DNA from 3 places in the Megasphaera sp. ASD88 genome. Region 3 is predicted to be linked to each of the others. Evidence: riboswitches for the same ligand, from Rfam matches in the RefSeq annotation. Region 3 holds a riboswitch; each other region holds the start of a gene.
The links. A riboswitch is a leader RNA that binds a small molecule or an ion and turns the genes downstream of it on or off. The one in region 3 is predicted to bind ZMP and ZTP.
Positions count from the first base shown of each region.

Region 1: another riboswitch for ZMP and ZTP. It lies ahead of CJ260_RS02135 (OFA family MFS transporter); the one in region 3 lies ahead of CJ260_RS12020 (phosphoribosylaminoimidazolecarboxamide formyltransferase).
Region 2: another riboswitch for ZMP and ZTP. It lies ahead of CJ260_RS04870 (formate--tetrahydrofolate ligase); the one in region 3 lies ahead of CJ260_RS12020 (phosphoribosylaminoimidazolecarboxamide formyltransferase).

Region 1 is NZ_NQXW01000002.1:65,422-73,305, reverse strand. Features, by position in the region: gene CJ260_RS02135 (OFA family MFS transporter) at 1-1,201, opposite strand, end outside; ZMP/ZTP riboswitch at 1,272-1,356, opposite strand; gene CJ260_RS02130 (D-alanyl-D-alanine carboxypeptidase family protein) at 1,408-2,424, opposite strand; gene rsmG (16S rRNA (guanine(527)-N(7))-methyltransferase RsmG) at 2,461-3,171, opposite strand; gene mnmG (tRNA uridine-5-carboxymethylaminomethyl(34) synthesis enzyme MnmG) at 3,164-5,044, opposite strand; gene mnmE (tRNA uridine-5-carboxymethylaminomethyl(34) synthesis GTPase MnmE) at 5,060-6,439, opposite strand; gene jag (RNA-binding cell elongation regulator Jag/EloR) at 6,546-7,343, opposite strand; gene CJ260_RS02105 (YidC/Oxa1 family membrane protein insertase) at 7,340-7,884, opposite strand, start outside.
Region 2 is NZ_NQXW01000005.1:67,617-75,500, reverse strand. Features, by position in the region: gene CJ260_RS04895 (Fur family transcriptional regulator) at 1-135, shown strand, start outside; gene hemZ (coproporphyrinogen dehydrogenase HemZ) at 128-1,591, shown strand; gene hisS (histidine--tRNA ligase) at 1,591-2,856, shown strand; gene aspS (aspartate--tRNA ligase) at 2,864-4,657, shown strand; gene CJ260_RS04875 (hypothetical protein) at 4,730-5,545, shown strand; ZMP/ZTP riboswitch at 5,717-5,796, shown strand; gene CJ260_RS04870 (formate--tetrahydrofolate ligase) at 5,846-7,525, shown strand; gene CJ260_RS04865 (cyclodeaminase/cyclohydrolase family protein) at 7,500-7,884, shown strand, end outside.
Region 3 is NZ_NQXW01000036.1:1,065-8,948, forward strand. Features, by position in the region: gene CJ260_RS12015 (DUF362 domain-containing protein) at 1-369, opposite strand, end outside; gene CJ260_RS12020 (phosphoribosylaminoimidazolecarboxamide formyltransferase) at 493-1,668, opposite strand; ZMP/ZTP riboswitch at 1,730-1,807, opposite strand; gene CJ260_RS12025 (DUF1847 domain-containing protein) at 1,888-2,511, opposite strand; gene CJ260_RS12030 (hypothetical protein) at 2,535-2,888, opposite strand; gene CJ260_RS12035 (MBL fold metallo-hydrolase) at 2,925-3,743, opposite strand; gene CJ260_RS12040 (hypothetical protein) at 3,757-4,581, opposite strand; gene CJ260_RS12045 (PHP domain-containing protein) at 4,591-5,397, opposite strand; gene CJ260_RS12050 (M17 family metallopeptidase) at 5,394-6,845, opposite strand; tRNA gene CJ260_RS12055 (tRNA-Lys) at 7,007-7,082, opposite strand; gene CJ260_RS12060 (RidA family protein) at 7,255-7,641, opposite strand; gene CJ260_RS12065 (amino acid permease) at 7,813-7,884, opposite strand, start outside.

The DNA of each region.
Region 1 (7,884 bases), on a different contig from region 3:
ATTTCAGGACGGCCATAACCAGCAGGGACGTGACGAAGAGGGCCGAGAAGACCTGCAGGGTGAGGGAGTAGCTGTTCGTCGTTTCCTTAATCCACGACAGAAGCAGGGGGCCGGCCACGCCGGCGGCCCCCCAGGCTGTGAGGATGCGGCCGTGGATAGCGCTCAGGGCCTTGGTGCCGAACAGGTCGCTGAGGTAGGCCGGCATACAGGAAAAACCGCCGCCGTAGCAGGTAATGATGAGCAGCACGACGATTTGAAAGCTGAAAGCGTTCGTTTCCGTCGACAGCTTGAAGAAGGCCAGGGCCTCGATGAAGAAGAAGAGGACGTACGTATTAGCCCGGCCGATATAATCCGATACGGTCGCCCAGGCGATGCGGCCGGCGCCGTTCAAAAAGCCGATGAGGCCGACCATGGACGCGGCAGCCATGGGCGACATGCCGACGACTTCCTGGGCCATCGGCGAGGCGACGGCCAGGAGGGCGATGCCGCAGGTGATATTGACGAAAAAGAGCCACCAAATCGTATAGAGCTGCCAGGTCTTCATGGCCTCTTTCAGGGAAAACTGCGGCATGGCATCGGCATAGACCGGGCCGGATGGCTTCGCCAGCTCTGTATCGGGACGGGGTATTTCGTCGTCCTTCGGCGGCGCTAAGTACAGGGACGAGGCTGTCATGACGACGAGATACACTGCGCCCAAGATGAGGAAGTTCGTCGCCAGGCCAAAATTAGCGACGAGAAGCTGCATCGCCGGACCGGCGATCATGCTGGCAAAGCCGAAGCCCATGATGGCCAGGCCTGTGGCAAAGCCGCGGTTGTCGGGAAACCATTTGACCAGGGTCGAGACAGGCGTAATATATCCCGTCCCCAGGCCGATGCCGCCGATGACGCCGTAAAACAGATACAGCATCGGCAGGCTGCGGAACTCCATGGCCGCCGCCGTGCCGAACATAGCCGAAACGAAAAATAAAGTCGACACGAGGCCCGACTTGCGGGGGCCGGCCTTTTGGACGAAGCTTCCCAGGCATCCGGCAGACAAACCTAAAAACAAGATAGCCAGCGAAAAGGTCCACGTCGTCTGCTGGAGCGTAAAGCCCATCGATTCCATAATGGGTTTGGTCAAGACGCTCCAGGCGTAGACGCTGCCGATGCAGATATGAATTCCCATGGCGGACAGGGCAATGAGCCAGCGATTTCTCTTCATGATATCGTCTCCTTTGACTTGTCCCGCCGCGGCAATACAAAAAGCCGGCCGGCTGGACAAAGAATAGATGTACTCTTGCCCAGACGGTCGGCGTGTATGTCACCGTGCAGTCCACGTGGTTATTCCACTTCATTCCGTCAGTCCTGCACTGTATAGGTACGTTGTTATGATATGATTATACGGATTTAGAGCATACCTGTCAAGAATTATGCAGATTTTTTCACAGCTGCCGCAGCCATGTCGGCCGTATCGGCGTCCGTTCCGTAAGCTGTTTCCTGCGCGGCTTGACCCTTAGCCTTGGCGTCCGCCGCAGCCTTGGCCTGCTCCATCTGCTGCCGGCCCAATTCGGTCAGCGTCTGACCTGCCGGGGCCTTGCGGATGATGTAGACGTTTTCCAGGGGCTTCAATACGGAAAAGCCGTATTTCATCAGGGCCTGGGCATCGCCGTAGCGGTCTTCCGAATTCATGATAGCCGCGATGACCGTCCGCCCGTTCTGAGTCGCCGAAACGACGAGGCACGGCCCGCCGGCATTCGTCGTGCCGGTTTTAATGCCGTTTGCTCCGGGGAACCCGCTAGTCAGGAATTCGTTCGTCGAAACGCAATGCTTATAGCTGCCGTCGACGTAGGGCATGTCAAAGGTACTGCGCTTGACGATATCCCGGAAGGCCGGCAGCTTCATGCCGTAAGCCCCAATTTTGGCCAGATCCCGGGCCGTCGAATAGTGATTGGCGTCGGGAAGGCCGTGGGGATTGACGAAATGCGTATGGGTCGCACCGAGAGCCGCCGCCTTCGCGTTCATTTTTGCGACGAAGGCATCTTCCGTCGGCTCAACCGTTTCCGCAATGGCCACGGCGGCATCGCAGCCCGACACGAGCATCATGCCCGTCAGGGCGTTGCGCAGGGTAATCTGGTCGCCCTGCTGCAGGCCGAGGACAGAGGCATCGCTTTCGACGCTCAGGGCCTTATCGGTAATGCGAATCGTCTTATCCATGATGCCTTGTCCGTTTTCCAAGGCGACGATACAGGTCATCATCTTCGTCGTACTGCCGGGATATCCTCTCAGGTCAGGCTGTTTGGCGTACAGCTCGTCGCCCGTATCGGCGTCCATGACGTAGGCGGCCTGAGCCGCTACTGCCGGCGATTCCGGATTTTCGGCGAAGGCTATGGAAGATAGGGCTACGCAGGCAGTCAGCGCAGCTAAGATTGTTTTCTTTAAAGACATGATACATGCCTCCCTTGAGCATAAACTTATAGATGATTACAACGGATTTTTAGCGGCCATTTTCGGCTTGCGCGGGTATTTGGCCGGACATTTCTTCGTCTTTTTGATATACAGGACGGCCCGCTTGTCATCCAGCCCCGGCAAATGGACGGGGCGGACTTCCGCCACCGCGCCGCCGAGGATGGACAGGGCCTTTTGGGCTTCGGCCAGCTCTTCCTCGTACTGGGCGCCTTTTAAGGAGATAAATATGCCTTGGCGAGCCGTATAGGGAAGGGCCCATTCGGCCAATATCTGCAGGCGGGCTACAGCCCGGCTGGTCACGATATCGAAGCGTTCCCTGTATTCCTCTTTGTGGGCCATTTCCTCGGCCCGGCCGTGCAGGAAGGAAGCCGGCAAGCCCATCTCTGCCGTCACGCCCTGTAAAAACGTCAGCCGCTTCTGCAGGGAATCGAAAAAGGTCACCTTCAAATCGGGCCGGTAGATGAGCAGGGGCAGGCCGGGAAAGCCGGCTCCCGTGCCGAGATCCAGGACGGAGGCCCCTTCGGGAAACCACGCCGCGTCGTAGCACGACAGGCTGTCTATCATGTGCTTTACGGCTACGTCGGCCGGCTCCGTAAGGGCCGTCAGGTTCATGACCTTATTCGTCTCGACCAGGCGCTCTGCAAACAAGCAGAATCGGTCGATTTGCTCCGCCGTCAGGGCCAGGCCAAAGTCCTTCGCCGCCGCGATGAGTTCGTCTCTAAACATGGCTTTCCTCCCGCTGGCGCTGTTCCAACACGATGAGCAGGGCCGTAATATCCGCTGGCGATACGCCGGAAATGCGGCTGGCCTGCCCTAAGGAGCGGGGCCGTATGGCGTCCAGCTTCTGCCGCGCTTCGCCCGACAGGGTATCGATATCGGCGTATACGATATCTTCCGGCATCAGCTTCTTTTCCAGGCGGTTCATCTTTTCCACCTGTTCCAGCTGGCGGTTGATATATCCCTCGTACTTGACCATGATCTCGATTTCCTCGCATACGTCGTCGGCCAGCTGCGGCAGGGGAAATACCTGGCGCAGCGTATGGTAGGTCACTTCGTTGCGCCGCAGCAAATCGTAGGCCTTGAGGCCGGTACGGACCGGAGCCGTGCCGATAGATGCCAGCTTTTCCTGATTTTCCTTCGTCGGCGTGACGGGCAAGGCCTTCAGCGCCTCCAGTCCCGCTTCGACGGCTTCCTTTTTCTGCATAAAGGCGTCGTACCGTTCCTGCGTGACCAGGCCGATGTCGTAGCCCTTCTGGGTCAGGCGCAGGTCGGCGTTGTCCTGCCGCAGGATGAGGCGGTACTCCGAGCGGCTGGTCATCATGCGGTACGGCTCTTCCGTCCCCTTGGTGACCAAATCGTCGATGAGGACGCCGATATAGGCCTCCGAGCGGGTAAGGATAAAGGGCTCCTTGCCCTGTACCTTGCGGGCCGCGTTGATGCCGGCCATGAGGCCCTGGGCCGCCGCTTCCTCATAGCCGCTGGTGCCGTTAGACTGGCCTGCCGAAAAGAGGCCGCTGATGGCCTTCGTTTCCAGCGACGGCGTCAGCTGCGTCGGGTCCAGGCAGTCGTATTCAATGGCGTAGCCGGGGCGCATGATCCGCACATCTTCCAGGCCGGGAATAGTCCGCAGGAAGGCGTACTGCACGTCGACGGGAAGGCTGGTGCTCATCCCTTGGACGTACATTTCTTCAGTCATTTCGCCTTCGGGCTCGACGAAGAGCTGATGTCGCTTCTTATCGGCAAAGCGGACGATTTTCGATTCGATAGACGGGCAGTAGCGCGGGCCGACGCCCTGGATGACGCCGTTGCACATGGGCGCCCTGTCGAGGTTTTCCCGAATGATGCGGTGCGTTTCCTCATTCGTAAAGGTCAGCCAGCAGCATTCCTTGTTGCGGTTCTTCCGTTCGGACAAAAAGGAAAAGGCGTGGCCCTGCTCGTCGCCTTCCTGCTTCTGCATTTCTTCCGTCCGCAAGGTGCGGCGGTCGACGCGGGCCGGCGTGCCCGTCTTAAAGCGCATAAGCTTGATGCCCGCTGCCAGCAGGGAATCAGACAGGTCTTCTGCAGACCGCTGTCCCATGGGGCCGCCGGAATAGACGCATTCGCCTGTAATGATCTTTCCCTTTAAATAGGTCCCCGTCGCCAGGATGACGCATTTCGCCTTGTACACTTCGCCCATTTCCGTGACGACGCCCGTAACGGCGCCGTTTTCCATCTGGATATCTGTAATCATGAGCTGCTTGACGTCCAGATGTTCCTGATTTTCCAGCACCTGGGTCATGGTCATCTGGTACATCTTCTTATCGGACTGGGCCCGCAGGGAATAGACGGCCGGCCCCTTGCCCGTGTTGAGCATGCGCATTTGGATGCACGTCTTATCCGTATTGATGCCCATTTCGCCGCCCAGCGCATCGATTTCCCGTACGAGGTGGCTCTTGCCGGGGCCGCCTACGGCGGGATTGCAGGGCATGAGGGCGATATTATCTAAATTAAGCGTCGCGACGAGGGTCCGCGCGCCTAACCGCGCGCTGGCCAGGGCCGCTTCGCAGCCTGCATGGCCTGCGCCGACGACGATGACGTCGTATGTATCGACTACAAACATGATTTCACCCTTTTTCTACTTACCTAAACAAAATCTGCTGAATATTTCTTCTATGATGTCGTCGTGGACCGTATCGCCCGTAATAGAACCCAGGAGCTCCCAGGCTTCGCGGATATCGACGATAGCGCAGTCGACGGGCATGCCTGCTTCTATCGTGTCTAGGGCCCGCTGCAGGGCTTCGCGGCTTTGCCGGACCAGCTCGATATGGCGCGTATTGGCCAGCAGGGCGCTCTGGGCCGCCGTCAGCCCCTGCTTCAGGGCCAGCGACAGCATGGCGTCCTTCAATGCTCCCATGCCGGCTCCCGTACTGGCAGAAATCGAAAGGATGGGCAGCCCGTAGGACTGCAGTTCTTCCGTTTCAAAGGCCGGCTGCAAGTCTTCCTTATTCAATACGATCAGGGCCTGCCTGCCTCTGGCCGTTTCCAAAATCTGCCGGTCTTCTTCCTGCAAAGGCCGGGACTGGTCGACGACGACGAGGATAATATCGGCCCGATCCATGTATTCCTTCGCCCGGCGCACGCCGATTTGCTCGACCGTATCGTCAGTACTGCGGATGCCGGCCGTATCGACGAGGCAAATCGGCACGCCCTGTATGGTAATCCACTCTTCGATGACATCCCGCGTCGTGCCCGGCACGTCGGTGACAATGGCCCGTTCCGTTTCCAAAAAGCGGTTGAGCAGACTCGACTTTCCGGCGTTAGGCGTGCCGGCGATAGCCGCCATGACGCCGTCCCGCATCATGCGGCCGCTTTTGGACTCGGCCAGCATATCGTCCAGACGCCGCTCCATCTCCCGGATAGCGCCGGCAATATCGGGCACTTCTATGTCTTCCAGGTCTTCTTCGGGATAATCGACGGTTACTTCCAGCCGCGTGATAAAGTCGGTCAGGTGGAGGCGCATGTCGCCGACGACCCGGGACAGGCGGCCTTCAAGCTGGCTGACGGCGCTGGTCAGGCCCTGGGCGCTCTTGGCCTGAATGACGTCCATGACGGCTTCGGCCTGAGCCAGGTCGATGCGGCCGTTGACGAAGGCCCGCTGGGTAAATTCGCCGGGATTGGCCAGCCGCGCGCCGTGGTGCAGGACCAGTCCTAAGATTTCGCTCAGGGACTGGCGGCCGCCATGGCATTGTATTTCCAGTACGTCCTCCGCCGTATACGAGCGGGGCCCCTTCATGATGAGCAAGATGACTTCGTCCACCGCTTTGCCGTCGTCGTCTACGATCAGGCCGTACTGTATGGACCGATCGCGCCGTTGCGCTAAGGGAAGGGAGGATTTGCTCTGAAAAATCGCGTCGCCTACGTCGTAGGCCTTGCTTCCGCTGATTCGGATGACGCCGATGCCGCTTTCGCCCAGCGGCGTGGCGATGGCGGCTATCGTATCGGTTGTATCGTACACAGTGAACGCTCCTTTCAAAAAAACCGGCGCCGCGGCGCCGGTTTTTACTGTACCAGTGACTCGTCCGCTTTATAGCCGCCGACTCACTGCCGTGTCATATTCAAGCTTATTTTTCGTAATAAATAACCACGTGGCGATACGGGTCCTGACCTTCGCTTTCCGTCCGCACATGGGCTTCGTTCTGAAGCGCGACGTGGATAATCTTTCGTTCGTAGCCATTCATCGGCTCGAGGACGACCTTTTCGCCGCTGCGCTTCACCCGCCCGGCCAGCCGTACGGCCAGCTGCTTCAGCGTTTCTTCGCGGCGCTGGCGGTAATTTTCTACGTCCAGCATGATGAAATGGCGCGTTTCTTCGCCCTGGTTCGTCGTCAAATTCGTCAAATACTGAAGGGCGTCCAGCGTCTGGCCATGCTTGCCGATGAGGATGCCCAGGTTCTTGCCGTGCAGGTGAAGGATGATTTTATCGGATTTAATCATCTTTTCGATCATCACTTCGATGCCCATGTTGCGCAGCACGTCCTGCAGGAAGGCCTTGGCCTTGGCGGCCGCTTCTTCAGCCGTAAAGGTTTCCTCTGCCGGTTCGGCTTCGACGGCAGCCGGTTCTTCGACCGGTTCTTCCGGCGTTTCCGCCGTCACGTCTTCGGCCGGCGCAGCTTCCGCCGCCTTGGGCTCTGCCGGAGGAGCTGCTTTCCGCTCTTCTTCTTCAATATCATAAATCGGAGCATTCTTTCTGGCCTTTTCCGTCAGGCGCACCTTGGCCGGCTTGCTGCCGAAGCCAAGAAAGCCGCTTTTCGGTTCGGCCAGTACTTCGATCGTCACTTCTTCTTCCATCAATCCGAGGCGGACCAGGCCGGAACGGACTGCGTCTTCTATCGTTTTTCCTGTCGCTTCAATGGTTCTCATGCTTTTGCACCCTTTCCCTTATTACGGAACATAATCATCTGCTGGGCCCACTGGAACACGTTGGAAAGGAACCAGTAAATAACCAGGCCGCTGGGGAAGCTCAAGCTGATCCAGCCGATAAACAGCGGCATGATGACGCGCATGATCTTCTGCTGCTTTTCCTGCGCTTCCGAAGCCGCTACCTGCGTGCCCGACATCTGTTTCTGGATGACGTAGGTAGACGCTGCGGATAAAATCGGCATGATATACGTCGGGTCGGCCGCGCCTAAGCTGGGCAGCCATAAAAAGCTTTCGTACGCCGGATCGTAAGGGTAGGAACGAAGGGCGTAAAAAATAGCGATGAGGAAAGGCATCTGAATCAGGATCGGCAGGCAGCCGGACAGGGGATTGACGCCGGTCTGCTTGTACAGCTTCGCCATTTCTTCCTGAAGCTTTTTCTGATTGCCTTTATATTTCTGCTGTAATTCTTTAATCTTCGGCTGCAGGGTCTGCATGCCTTCCATGGAACGAATCTGCTTGGCCGTAAGAGGCGAGAGGGCCA
Region 2 (7,884 bases), on a different contig from region 3:
GACCTGCTGGAAACGCTGGAGTCTATTTTGCAGAAGCGCCTCCATTTCCATACGGTAGATCATCAGCTCAAGGTATACGGCTATTGTGAAGAATGTGAAAAGAAACGGGAGGCTGAACAAGGCGAACATGAATAATACGCCGGACCTTCAGACCTACAGCTACAGCGGCCCCGAACGATATCACTCCCTCGTCGGCCAGGTCATGGCCTCCCTGGGCTATGTCGGCGGCCGCGAATGCCGTACTATAGGCGCAGCGGTCGTCCTGGAAGAACGGGACGGCCGTCTCCGTTTGTCCTGCGTCTTCGGCGGCGACGGCACCTGGCGGTCGGAAGCCTGGCTGTCCCGGCCGGGAGCCGAGCGGGCCGATATCAAGGACTGCCTCCTCCATTGGCACGAACAGTTCAGCGGCAAGCCCAAGAGCCCGTGGGGAACGCTCATCGGCGTGCGACCTACCAAATTAGTTCATCGCCTGTTTGACGAAGGGATGGATGCGGAAGCAGTCCGTCGTCATCTGTGCAGCCGGTATGAGGTAGCGGAAGACACGGCGAAGTTTCTCGTCCAGATGGCGGCGGTGCAGCGGCCCTATGTGACGGGCGGCAAGAAGGATATTTCCGTATATGTCGGCATTCCCTACTGTCCCAGCCATTGCGTGTACTGTTCCTTTCCTTCGCGTCTTATCGGAGAAGAGAACGATGGCGCACTTCAGGATTTTGCCGACGCCATCGTCGCCGATATAGAAGATATGGGCCGTTTGTGCCGGCAGTACGGCCTGCGCATCCGCTCGGCTTACGTAGGCGGCGGCACGCCGACGTGCCTGCCCCTGCCAATACTGCGGCGGCTGATGACGGCCATGAGCTCCGTCTTTGCCGGCGCGGAAGAGTGGACTGTCGAAGCGGGGCGGCCCGATACGGCATCGGAAGACGTATTGGCCTTGCTGCGCCGCAGCGGCGTGACACGTATCAGCGTCAATCCCCAGACGATGCAGCAGCGCCTTCTCGACGCCATCGGGCGGCGGCATACGACGGAAGATATATACGACATGTACGAGCGATGCAGACAAATGGCCTTTCCCGTCGTCAATATGGACTTTATCGCCGGCCTTCCCGGCCAAACCGCAGAGGATATGCGGGAAAATATGGAAATTGTTTGCCAACTGCACCCAGAAAATGTTACAATTCATACGTTAGCATTAAAAAAACGGGCGCCTTTATTTCATCACCCCCTGCGGGAGGACATCCCTTCTGCCGAGGAAGTGGGCGCTATGCTGGACGTGTGCCGGCAAACGCTGCAGGAAGGCGGCTACGGGCCGTATTATATGTATCGGCAGACCTATATGGCCGCCAGTTTCGCCAACGTCGGCTACGCCTTGCCGGGAGCGATCAGCCCCTATAACATCGAAATGATGGAAGAACGGGGAACCGTCCTGGCCGCCGGGCCGGGGGGAGCGACGAAATTTGTCCGCAGCGACGGCCACAGTCTGGAAAAGCTGTACATGCCTAAGGACATAGACAGATATATAGAGGCTCTGCCGGAAAACATGAGGCAGCGCCGCCGTTTGTGTGCTATCATATATGGAGGAGAGGATTTGTAATGGCAATTACCGCACCCAGAGGTACGCAGGATTTCTTGCCGGAACAAACGGCAGATTGGCAGATTTTAGAGCAGAAAATCCGTCAGATCTGTTCGCTTTACGGGTTCGGCGAAATTCGTACCCCTTTGTTTGAAAGTACCGAATTGTTTTTGCGCGGCATCGGCGAGACGACCGACGTCGTTACGAAAGAAATGTACACCTTCAATGACCGCGGCGGCCGCAGCATGACTTTGCGCCCTGAAAATACGGCGTCCGTCGTCCGCGCGTATTTGGAGCATAAATTATACGGCGACCCGAAGGTTCATAAGTTCTATTACATGGGGCCTATGTTCCGTCACGACCGTCCTCAGGCCGGACGGTACCGCCAGTTTAATCAGTTCGGCGTTGAAGAAATCGGCTCGAAGGACCCGGCCGTCGATGCGGAAATCATCGCGATGGCCTTTCAGCTGTTCCGCGAATTGGGACTGAACGACTTAGTCCTTCATCTCAATTCCGTCGGCTGCCCGAAATGCCGTCCCATTTACCGGCAGAAGCTCCTCGATTTCTTCGCCGATAAAAAAGAGCAGCTCTGCGACGACTGCAAGGCCCGTCTGGAAAAGAATCCCCTGCGCGTCCTCGACTGCAAGGAAGAAGGCTGCAAGCAGGCGGCTGTCGGCGTTCCCGAGCTGACGGACAACCTTTGCGACGACTGCAAGGAACACTTTGCGAAGGTTCAGGAATACCTGACGAAGATCGGCATTCCTTACGAATTGGACCCGCGCCTTGTCCGCGGCTTGGATTATTATACGAATACGGCCTTTGAAATCATGTACGCTCCCTTAGGGGCTCAGAGTACGGTCTGCGGCGGCGGCCGCTATGACGGCCTCATCGAAGAAGTGGGCGGTCCGGCGACGCCGGGCATCGGCTTTGCCATCGGCATGGAACGGCTACTCCTGACCTTGAAGGAGCAAGGCCTGCTGCCGCCGGTGGAAAAGAAGCGGCCCGTATTCATCGTAGCCCTCGGCGACGCGGCTAAGACGGAAGCCTTCAGCCTCCAGCAGCAGCTTCGTGCCAAGGGCATGTATGCCGAAATCGACACGATGGGCCGCAGCATGAAGGGGCAGATGAAATCGGCGAACCGCCTGGAAGCCGATTATACCGTCATTATCGGCGAAGAAGAGCTGGCCGCCGGCCAGGCTCAGGTCCGCGATATGGCTACGAAAGAGCAAGTCAGCGTTCCGATCGACGGAATTGTTGCATATATGGAAACACATAAGAAGGGATGATTCATTCATGGATACAATGGAAGGTTTGCACCGCTCGCAATATTGCGCTGAAGTCAGCGAAGCGGACAATGGCAAAGAAGTAATTCTGTGCGGCTGGGTGGAACGCCGCCGCGACCACGGCGGATTGATTTTCATCGATCTCCGCGACCGTACGGGCATTGTACAGGTCGTAGCCTCGCCGGATTACGAAGAAGTTTCCTTTAAAAAGGCCGAACAGGTCCGTACGGAATACGTTCTGGCTGTCCGCGGCGTCGTGCGCATGCGCGATAAGGATACGGTAAACCCGAAGATGAAGACCGGCACGATTGAAATCCGCTGCGAAGAGCTGCGTATTCTCAACTCGTCCAAGACGCCGCCGTTCTACATTGAAGACAACATCGACGTCGATGAAAAGATCCGCTTGAAATACCGGTATCTCGACCTGCGCCGTCCGGAAATGCAGAACAACCTCATCATGCGCCATAAAGTAAAACACGCTATGCGCACGTTCCTGAACGAACACGGCTTTATCGATATCGAAACGCCGGAGCTGTGCAAGAGCACGCCTGAAGGCGCCCGCGACTACCTCGTACCGAGCCGCGTCAACGAAGGCAAGTTCTATGCCTTGCCCCAGTCTCCGCAGATTTTCAAACAGCTGCTCATGATTTCCGGCATGGACCGCTACTATCAGATCGCCCGTTGCTTCCGCGATGAAGACCTGCGCGCCGATCGCCAGCCTGAATTCACTCAGCTGGACATGGAAATGTCCTTTATGGATCAGGAAGAAATCTTGACGCTCGTCGAAGAAATGGTTCACTATATCTTCAAGGAAACGCTGGGCCACGACGTAGAACTGCCGATTCACCGCATGACCTGGGACTACGCCATGGAAAACTACGGCTCTGATAAGCCGGACCTGCGCTTCGATATGAAGTTTACCGACATTACGGACCTCGTCCGCGATACGGAATTCAAAGTGTTCCGCTCCGTTGTCGACAACGGCGGCCAGGTCAAGGCCATCAACGTCAAGGGCGACGCCGGCATTCCGCGCCGCGAACTGGACAACCTCGTCGAATACGTATCCCGCTACGGCGCCAAGGGCCTGGCATGGATCTGCTTCATGGAAGACGGCACGCTGAAATCGCAGGTTAAGAAATTCCTCGGCGAAGATACGCTCAAAGCTATCGGCGAAAAGTGCGGCAGCGAAACGGGCGACTTGGTTCTCATGATTGCCGACAAACCGGCCGTCGTCGCAGCAGCTCTCGGCGAACTGCGTAAGGAAATGGCCCGCCGCATGAACATGATCGACGAAAGCAAATTCGCCTTCACCTGGGTCGTTGATTTCCCCATGTTCGAATACAGCGAAGAAGAAAAACGCTACGTCGCCATGCATCATCCGTTCACGGCTATCCGCGACGAAGACCTGGATAAACTGGAAACAGACCCGGCTCACGTCTATGCCAAGGCATACGACCTCGTTCTCAACGGCGTCGAACTGGGCGGCGGTTCCCTCCGTATTTACCAGCCTGATTTGCAACAGCGCGTATTTAAGGCTATCGGCCTTACGCCAGAAGAAGCGGAACAGAAATTCGGCTTCCTGCTCCGGGCCTTCGAATACGGTGCTCCTCCTCATGGAGGCTTGGCTTTCGGCCTGGACCGCATGATCATGCTCATGCTCAAACGCAAGTCCATCCGCGACGTCATCGCCTTCCCGAAGACGCAGAACGCTATCGACCCTATGAGCGAAGCTCCGTCGGAAGTTACGAAAAAACAACTTCACGAACTTCACATTCAGGTAGAAGAAGAACTCGTCAAGAAATAAAAGTCGCATTACAGAAAAAGGTATCGGCATGGCCGGTACCTTTTTTATCAGATAGAAAGGAAGTTGAGCAACGTGAAACTGCAATATGTAAAAGCAGACCCCAGCGGTAATACGACCTTATTTGTGCTGAGCGATGTCGCGCCGGAACAGCGTAGCTTCTTGGCAGCAAAGCTCCTGAAAGATAAGGGCGTCGACGCCGAGCAGGTCGCGTATTTATCCATGACGGAAGGCCAGCCGCTACGCGTCGACATGATGGGCGGCGAATTCTGCGGCAACGCGTCCCGCTCCGCTGCGGCCTATGCCTTGCAGCTGGCCGGTGGAGATAGGGGCGAATATGCCGTGTCCTGTTCGGGCTGCGAAGGCATTCTCCAGGCCCAGGCGAAAAAGCGCCCCGACGGGGCCTACGACGCCTATATCGAAATGCCCCTGCCCTTGTCTGTCGAAGCAGTTCTTCTCGACGTAGGCGGCATGCCGAGCCGCTTTTTCCGCGTCGAGCTGCCGGGCATCGTTCATTTCGTCCACTTTGCCTCTGGAGCGGAAATGGAATACAAGGACATGTTTTGGACGGCCTTGCAGGACTATGCGTCGGACGAACAGCTGGACGCGTTCGGCCTCGTCCTCTTTGACCCGGCCCATCTGCATATGGTCCCCGCCGTATACGTGACGGAGACGGATACGCTGTACTGGGAACAGAGCTGCGGCTCAGGCTCGGCGGCTGTAGCGGCGGCCCTGGCCTGCGTAGGCAAAAAGAACGTGTCCTGCACGATTCAGCAGCCTGGCGGCGCGATTGCCATCGCCGCGGCCGTAGAAGGAGAAGACAAGGAGCTGCGCAGCATTTTTATCGGCGGCCCCGTATCCTTCGGCGACGTACAGGAAATCGACATATAATCATACTGCTATGGCCTGTAAGCCGGTTCTCTGTGAACCGGCTTCTTTTCGTACTAGCTGACATGGGCCAGGTGATTTCCCCTTTTTTTGATTTTTGTGGAGCCAGGCTGTATCCAGCGGAGAAGGGGCAAATGTCATTGACAGTATACGGAGAATTCTTGTATAATAAGTCCATAATCATGTGACTGACGGAAGTGGAATCAACCACGGGGAGCATGATTGACGCGAAGCCGACCGTCTGGGCAACATTTCCAGAAGTGTCGGTATTTTTTTATGCTACGAACAGGAGTGACGCAAATCATGGCACAGGTATTAAGCGATATTGAAATTGCACAGCAGACCGCGCTGGAACCGATCGTAAAGATTGCGGAAAAAGTCGGATTAACTGACGATGATTTGGAATTATACGGTAAATATAAGGCAAAGATTTCCTTTGACGCTATCAAGCGCCTTTCGAAAAACGAAGACGGCAAGCTTGTCCTCGTCACGGCTATTACGCCGACGCCGGCCGGCGAAGGCAAGACGCTGACGACGATCGGCCTCGCCCAGGCGCTGAACTACATGGGGCATAAGGCCGTCGTCGCCCTTCGCGAACCTTCCCTTGGCCCCGTATTCGGCATTAAGGGCGGCGCTGCCGGCGGCGGCTACTCGCAGGTACTGCCGATGGAAGATATTAATCTCCATTTTACAGGCGACATGCACGCTATTACGGCGGCCAACAATCTTCTGGCCGCTGCCATCGACAACCACGTTCATCAGGGCAACGCCCTGCGCATCGACGTGCGCCGCGTCATCTGGAAGCGCGTCATGGACATGAACGACCGGGCCCTGCGCAACATCGTCGTCGGCATGGGCGGCAAGGTCTGCGGATTCCCGCGGGAAGACCACTTCATGATTACCGTTGCCTCGGAAATCATGGCGGCCCTGTGCCTGGCCAGCGACCTCATGGACTTGAAGAAGCGCATGGGTGACATCACCGTAGCTTATGACTTGGACGGCAACCTCGTGACGGCCCGCCAGCTCGGCGTCGAAGGCGCAATGGCTATCCTCATGAAGGACGCCATCAAGCCGAACCTCGTCCAGACGATCGAGCACACGCCGGCCCTCGTACACGGCGGCCCCTTCGCCAACATCGCGCATGGCTGCAACTCTGTCGTCGCTACGAAGCTGGCCCTCAAGATGGGCGAGATCGCCGTTACGGAAGCCGGTTTCGGCGCAGACCTCGGCGCGGAAAAATTCATGGACATTAAGTGCCGTTTCGCCGGCATTAAACCGAACGCCGTCGTCGTCGTCGCAACAGTCCGGGCTCTTAAAATGCACGGCGGCGTAGACAAGAAGAACTTGCAGGAAGAAAATATCGAAGCCTTGAAGAAGGGCTTTGCCAATTTGGCTAAGCACGTGGAAAATATGCGTACCTACGACGTTCCCGTCGTCGTCGGCATCAATAAATTTGCTACCGATACGGATGCGGAAATCGCGACGCTCCGCCAGCTCTGCGCCGATTACGGCGTCGACGCAGCCCTCAATAACTGCTGGGCCGAAGGCGGCAAGGGCGGCGTAGAATTGGGAGAAGAGGTACTGCAGCTCATCGCCCAGCCGCAGACGCCGTACAAGCCGCTGTACGACGTAAACGACACCATCGCCCAGAAGATGGAAACGATCGTCAAAAAGATTTACGGCGGCGCAGGCGTCGTCTTTGAAAGCAAAGCGCAGAAACAGGTGGCCGAGCTGGAAAAATTCGGCCTCGACAAGATGCCTCTCTGCGTAGCGAAGACGCAGTATTCCTTGTCCGACGATCCGTCTCTCCTCGGCGCGCCGAAGGACTTCACCGTTACCGTCAAGGACGTGCGCGTCTGCACCGGTGCAGGCTTTATCGTCTGCCAGACTGGCGACATTATGACGATGCCGGGCTTGCCGAAGGTTCCTGCTGCTAATAGAATGGATATCGATGAAAATGGCGTTATCACAGGATTGTTCTAAGCCCGATTTCAGCCGCTTCCAGTCCATGCCCCTCGACGCCCTGCTGGAAGCGACGGCTTCTAAGGAGCCTGTTCCCGGCGGCGGCGGCATCGCGGCCATGACGGCGGCCTCGGCGGCGGCCCTCGTCGAGATGGTGGCAAACCTGACCCTCGGTAAAAAAGGGTATGAAGACGTGGCCAAGCTGATGGAATCCATTAAGGAACAGGCCCGAGACCTGCGCATACGCTATCTGGCCGGTATTGCCGAGGACGCGGCGGCTTTTGACGGCGTAATCCGGGCCGTGCGGCTCCCTAAGGATACGCCCAATCGGAAAGACATTGTGCAGCAGGCCTTCAAGGAAGCGGCGGAAATCCCCTTTT
Region 3 (7,884 bases):
GTCCGTGCCGCGCAGGCCGTCGCCGATGATGATCTGACAGCCCGTCGTAATTGTATTGTAGCCGTTCAGGTTGGCGCAGTCCAAATGTTCCAGGGCGTGCTTGCGGCTGCCGGGATACAATGTATTGCAGTCCGTCAGGAAGGGCTTGCCGCCTAATTCTTTAACCAAGTCGGCGACGGCTTTGACGTACTGCGGGCGAATCGATGCCAGACAGCCTAATTCGCCGAAATGCATTTTGATGGCGACGAATTTTCCTTCGAAGTCGATCGTTTCGATGCCGGCTTTCTTGCACAGCTTCTGCAGCTTCATCAGATTATTTGTACCTACTTTACAGCGAAAATCCGTAAAATATACTTTTGCTTTTTCCATAACCTACCTCCCGATAAACTCATTCTCATAAACATCTTCATTGTATCACATGAAGTACGCTCTAAGTCAAGAAAAAGAAGGCTGTAAAATAAGCGTCCCCAGAGGGGACGCTCTTGATATATCTTAGTGGTGGAACAACCGCAAGCCGGTCATCGCCATGGCAATATTGTATTTGTCGCACGTTTCGATGACGTTGTCGTCGCGGATGGAGCCGCCGGCCTGAGCGATGTAATCGACGCCGCTACGGTGGGCCCGTTCTACGTTGTCGCCAAAGGGGAAGAAGGCGTCGCTGCCCAGCGCTACGCCGTGAAGCTGACCGATCCAGGCCTTCTTTTCTTCTCTCGTAAGAGGTTCCGGCTGCTGGGTAAACAGATTCTGCCATACGCCGTCAGCCAGCACGTCTTCGTAGTCGTCGGAAATATATACGTCGATGGCGTTGTCCCGGTCCGGACGGCGCACGTCGTCGCGGAACGGCAGGGCCAATACCTTCGGATTCTGGCGAAGCCACCAGATATCGGCCTTGTTGCCGGCCAGGCGCGTGCAGTGAACGCGGGACTGCTGGCCTGCGCCGACGCCGATGGTCATGCCGTCCTTGACGTAACAGACCGAGTTGGACTGCGTATATTTCAGGGTAATCAGCGCTATGAGCAAGTCGCGCTGCGCCGCTTCGGGGATGTCCTTATTTTTCGTCGGGCGGTTCTGGAACAAGTCGGCCGTAATCTTGGCATTGTTGCGTTCCTGTTCAAAGGTAATGCCGTATACGTCCTTCGATTCGACAGGCTGAGGAACGTAATCGGCATTGATTTTCAGCACGCAGTAGTTGCCCTTTTTCTTCGTCTTGAGAATAGCCAGGGCTTCGTCCGTATATCCCGGAGCTACAACGCCGTCGGATACTTCCCGTTTCAGCAGCGTCGCCGTTTCGGCGTCGCAAATATCCGACAAGGCGACGAAGTCGCCGTAGGAGCTCATGCGGTCTGCACCGCGGGCACAGGCATAGGCCGAAGCGAGGGGAGATAATTTCAAGTCGTCTACATAATAGATTTTTTTCAGCGTATCGCTCATGTCGGTCGCGACGGCAGCGCCGGCCGGGCTGACGTGCTTAAAGGACGCCGCGGCGGGAAGGCCCGTCGCCTCCTTCAATTCCTTGACCAGCTGATAGCTGTTGAAGGCGTCGAGCAGATTGATGTAGCCCGGACGGCCGTTCATGACTTCAAAGGGCAGGTCGCTGCCGTCTTTCATGTATACTCTTGCCGATGATTGATTCGGATTGCAGCCGTATTTCAATTGCAATTCTTTCATTAGTATTACCTCCTGAAAATAAGAAATTTCCTGGCAAAAATAAAAATACCGACACTTCTGGAACCTTCGCCCAGACGGTCGGCTGTAATGAACCATGCTCCCCGTGGTAGCTCCACTTCCGTCAGTCACATGCTTCTGTTTCATTATACAAGGCGCAGCCGCCCTGTGTCAATGGGAAACAGACAAGGGCAGCGCCTTTTAGCGATACGCTCGCTCGGCTTATAATTTCGTCTTATAATAGGACTGGCTGGTATACAATGCCGCCACGGGATTATGGCCCGTCACGCGGTCCTTGACGACCAACGTCGTCGTCAGGGCCTCGGAATATTTGTAAAATAAGCTGTCGTGGCCGACGCACAAGCCCATGACGATATTCATATCCGTATGCTTGGCATTGAGCATCTTGGCCTGGAGGATGGGATTGCAGGCGTTGACGCCGACAGCATTGCATTTTTCGTCAATTCCCAGCTCTACCTTGGGAACAGCGCCGGCCTTGCAGGCCATACCGAAAACTTCGAAGCCGTGCTTGCGCAGAATCCCCGCCAGCATCCGCGTTTCCTGTATCAGGCCGACACAAGTCGCAATGCCGATTTTATGGAAATTCATGCGTTTGGCAAATTCAATAGTCTCCTGGACGCGGCACCACTTTAAATAGCCGTCGCATTCGACGCCAGCCGCCGTCTGCATGACCTGCTGATTGTCGTCCTGCTCATACAGTGCTAAGGCTTCTCGTTTCACGTCTTCATCCATGTGCGTCGTCACGCAGAAATCGGGATATTCCTTGTTCATGACGTTGCAGTTCACTACGCCGCAGTCGGCGCAGGAAAGAGTTCGTTCTGCCATTGTCTTCACAACCTTTCCGTTTACTATAATGATTTCATAATCAAATATAACAACATTCCGTTGAGGCACACCCAGGGAATCCAGGAGATAATCCCCATAAAATGCATGAAGCCCCTTCCCTTGCCGCCTTTATAAGCCAAGCCGGCCGCAAGGATGCCGACAAACAGGCTGACCAGATAATAGACGGCGCTCCACTCCACAGTATAAAAGAGAAAGGCCAGAAACGCCGGCGTGCCGACACTGCGCGCTATAGAACTGATGCGCAGCATAATCGGGTTTTGCAGCGCATAGGCCGGGTCCGCGCTGAGTTTGCAGTATTTATAATTCCAAAAATATAACAAGCCCGTTACCAATCCGCAAAGTATAAGCTGTATCATCGAACGACTCCTTTATATAATCCATCAGTCTGCGCTTCAGCGGCTGAGCGCGATCCGCTCCATATCTTCGGGGACGTACACGGCGCCGCCGTAATAGGCCTTCGCTTCTTCCGTATACAGCCCCTTCCGGCTGCTGCCGGTCTTTTCTTCCGTGTGGTACAGCACCAAACGCGCCGCGCCGAGAGAAGCCGCCGTTTCCGCCGCGTCCTTTACCGTGCTGTGGTTCTTCTCATAGGGCCGGAACAGATCTCTATGCTCGTATAAGCAAAAGGCCTCGGCCAGCAGCCAATCCGTTCCCTCGGCGTACTGCCGGCAGCGCTCGTTATACGGCTCGTCGCCCAGACAGGTCAGCCTCATGCCGTCGGGGAAGGTCAATAGATATCCGAATTGCTTGGCCTTGGTCGAGCAGATATCAAAGGCCGTAAGGGACAGGCCGAGAAACTCCACCGTGTCGCCGTCTTTCAATTCGTGAATGCAGATATTCTTGCCAATACAGGCAAAATCCTTCTTTTTAAACATCATTTCCGCCATAGACAGCAGCATTTGCTTCACCACGTCGTGACAATAAATGTGGAACTTCCCGTCGTATGCGCCGGAGCCCATCAGCGAAGCGATCTTGCGCATGACCCAGAGGACGCCCATGATATGGTCCGTATGGCCGTGGGTTACAAACATATAATGCAAATCCGTATAGGCGACGCCGCCGTCTTCCAAGCGCCGGAAAATGCCGTTTCCGCCGCCGGCATCGGTTAAAAACCATTGTCCCTCAGCCGTACGGACGGCAAAGCACGTGTTATACCGGCGCACAGCCATCGCATTTCCCGTTCCCAACATCAATAATTCTGTACCTGACACGCTATCTCCCCTTCTATCGCAGTACGACGCCGCGCACTGTAATTTTCAAAATCTCAAAGGACATGCCCGTCGTATATTCTATATCCTGCTGCAGTCCCTTTTTGATAGTGCTCATGAGTTTTTTCAGATTTTCGCCGTAATATACCGTTACGACTAAAAATACGGCCAGCCCGTTCCCTTCCGACTCGCGGTTTTTATCGATCCGCAGGCGGTTGACCTTTGCCAGTCCGCCTATCTGCCGCAGGCGATGGATAATCAGATGCTCCAGCATTTCGTTGGAAAAGGTCAATTTCCCGTAATAGCTGAAAACGGGACGCACGACAGAATGCTCGAAATCCGGAGCCTTTTGATTCCGCCGGGTCAGCAGGGAATGGATGGGCGCCAGCAAATACCCGCGGAAGCGCGGCTTGAGCTCCATCGTCGGCACGGGAATGATGTGCTTTCCCTCGTTGATACGGATCGTTCGGGCCTTTTCAATTTCGACGGGGCACGACACGTCTTCAATGCGAATGTACGAATCCGCTTCGGGCAGCTCCAGGGCCTCGCAGATGCGGTGTATCATGTGCTTCGACGTCCCTAAAATGAGAAGCTGATCCGGCTGCAGCTCGTCCAGGGCTTCTTTTACGCTTTGAGCATGCTCTTTCTGCAGAAAGATCGCCCGGCGGACAGCTTTCATGCGGTTCGTTTCTTCCTTGGCCGAGCGGCCGGCGACGATGCGATTTTGATAAATCAGCAGGCCGTCGTCAATGATACAGGAAATATGATGGTCGTACGCCACGTCCAGGGCGTGATGACTTTTTCCCGTACCGCTGGCTCCGATAAATCCGATGACTTTCATAGCGTTCACCTATTTCTTCTTATATTGCAGCAAAGGCTCTACGCGCTCCGTATCAAAGGAGAATATGCCGACCTGCTCCGGATAGCGCCCCGTCGTGCCGTGGAAATCCGAGCCGCCGCCGACATACCAGCCCTTTTCCTCGGCGACGGCTAAAAATTCTTCATAGCGCCCCCGATTCTTTGGATGATATACCTCGATACCGTCGAAGGAATGCGTCAGTACGTGCGGCAGCGCCGCGTGAAGCAGCCCCGGATGCGCCAGCACGGCCAACCCGCCGGCCTGGTGGATCAGCTCGATACATTCATCAATCGACTTGCGGCGATAGGGCACGTAGGCCGGGCCGCCGCGGTATAATATCGCATCAAAGACGGCCGTCACGTCGGGAAAGTACCCCTTAGCCACGAGCATACGCGCGATGTGGGGCCGGCCGATAGTGCCGCCGCGAGCTAATACGCCTTCGATTTGCTCCCTGTCGAGGACATAGCCTAAGGACTCACAGCGCTCGACGATTTCCATGGCCCGCATCTGACGGCGCAGCTTAAACTGCGCGCAGTACTCCTGCAGGGCAGCGTTTTCCGTATCGAGGTAATAGCCCAGAACGTGGACGTCCTCGCCGTCGTAATCGGAGCTCATTTCCATCGCCGGAATGATGCGGACGCCGGGGTTCAGCCGGCAGCCCGTCGTATAGGCATCAATCGTGTCGTGGTCGGAAATAGCCATGACGTCCAGCCCGGCCTGGACAGCCAAATTCGTCAGCTCCTCGGGAGTATACACGCCGTCGGAGCAGGTCGTATGCATGTGCAAATCGACTTTCACTTGGCTCCTCCTTTCAACAATTCCAAAATGGACTTGACGCCGACGCCGGTCGCGCCGAAAAAGCCCGTTTCGTCCTTTTTCTCGCAAAAGGCCGTACCGGCAATATCCAGGTGAATCCATGGAATGTCGGGATGGACAAACTGCTTGATGAACAAGCCCGCCGTAATCGCCCCGCCGTCGCGGCCGCCCGTATTCTTGAGGTCCGCCACGTCGCTTTTGAGGAGGTCTTCATATTCCCGGTCAGCCGGAAGCTGCCACACCTTTTCGTGAACCGCCGCGGCCACGTCGAAGAAGCGGTTCATCCATTCCTGATGGTTGCCGATCATGCCGGAACGCACCGTTCCCAAGGCAGTTACGCAGGCGCCGGTCAAGGTAGCCAGGTCGATGAGCTTTGTCGCCCCCAGCTCCTGGGCATAGGACACGGCGTCGGCTAGGATCAGGCGGCCTTCGGCATCGGTATTTTTGATTTCCACCGTTTTGCCGCCGTACATCGTCAAGACATCGTCGACGTGGTACGCCATGCCCGACGGGATATTTTCTACCAGCGGAATCACAGCGACGACATTGACGGGATATTTCAGCAACATGAGAGCCCGTATGACGCCGACAGCCGCAGCCGCGCCGGCCATGTCGTCCTTCATGAATTCCTGATTAGCCTGGCTCTTGATGGATAAGCCGCCGCTGTCGTAGGTCACGCCCTTGCCGACGATGCCCAGCATGTCCTTGCTGTCCGGGTCGCCCTTATAGGTTATCGTCATGAGCTGCGGCGGGTTCATGCTGCCCTTGCCGACAGCGACGATACCGCCCATCTTCCGCTTTTCCAGCGCCCATTTATTGAGCATCTCGACGGTAATATTGTCGCCCTTGACGACGGCCGATACGATTTCCGAAAACCGCCGCGGCGTCAGCTCGTTCGGCGGCATGTTGACCAAATTGCGGGCCATGTACACGCCTTCGTATATGGCGGAATACATGTAGCACATCGTATTGAAGGCCTTGATTTCCAAGCTCGACGTAACCAGGTTGATGCTGCGGACAGTCCGCCCCTTCGCGTCGCTTTTATAATGCAGGAATTCGTAGTTCCGATATAATAAGCCGTCAATTAAGGCGCCGATATCCATTTCCAGCGTGTCGACCATGACGGCCAGCTCCGACACGCCTTCGGCCATCGCCGCGGCCATGAGGCGCTTCGCCGTCAGAAAATCTTCATACGTAGCATACCGTATGGGTTTCTTATGCAATCCAATCAAAAAATAGGTCTTACTCCGGCCTTCCGTCAGGCAGTGAAACACGCGCAGGGACGTATAATGCATGACGTCTTCATGCGCTTCCACATAGGCCCGAATCAGTTCCCCGTCTTCCTTAGGAATGCGGGATAAAGCCAGCATCCGCGTATCGACGCCGATCGCCACGACGTCCATACTGCCGTTACTGTTGCAAGTAATCATGATATATCTCTCCTCAATCCATCATATAGCCGTCCGTATGATTGTATTATAAACATTATATATACAGATTCATTATACCGTCCTGCCGCCTGTAAAATCAAGAATAGAGCATTTTCTGCAAAAAAAATACCTATGCAGTGATGTTCTGCATAGGTAGTATGTGGTGGACCGTCAGGGGATCGAACCCTGGACACCCTGATTAAGAGTCAGGTGCTCTGCCAGCTGAGCTAACGGTCCATGTCATTTCTTTCTCCAAAGGACGTTTTATATGTTACACCATCTGATAAGAAAATGCAAGCCTTTTTTCAAAATTTATCAAAAAATTTTTCTCACATCCAAATGCCTCTCTGCTTTTGACCAAAAAAATCTCCGGCTGCGCGCCGGAGACTTTTTTCAAGGCTATGTCAGATTATTTGCCGCAGTATGCGATAACTTCGACTTCTACGAGAGCGCCCTTCGGGAGTTCAGCGACTTCTACGCAGGAACGAGCCGGCAACGTTTTGTTGAAATATTTAGCGTATACTTCGTTAACAGCGCCGAAGAAGCTGATGTTAGCCAAGTATACCGTCGTTTTAACGACATCGTCATAGGAAAGGCCAGCGGCTTCCAAGATAGCGCCGACGTTTTTCATGCTCTGTTCAGCCTGAGCCGTAACGCCGCCTGCTACGATTTTGCCCGTTTCCGGAACGAGGGGAACCTGACCGGATGCGAAGAGGAAATCACCAGCTTTGATAGCCTGGGAGTACGGGCCTACTGCGCCCGGAGCGTTTGTCGTGCTAATAACTTCTACTGCCATGATGATACAACATCTCCTTTTGATTTATTACTGTGAGTATTCTATATTATATCTTACTTTGTCCGTTTTGACTAGACAGTAAAATAAATATATCTGTCATAATTTAAATCCAATTAAAGCAAGTATCATACAGAAGGAAGCACGCAGACGCATGCTTCCTTTTAGTATGAATTAGTGTTTTGCTTTTAAGGTGCCGTCTTCATTATATTCGTTCTTACGATATCCAGCCAGGAAATATCCGGC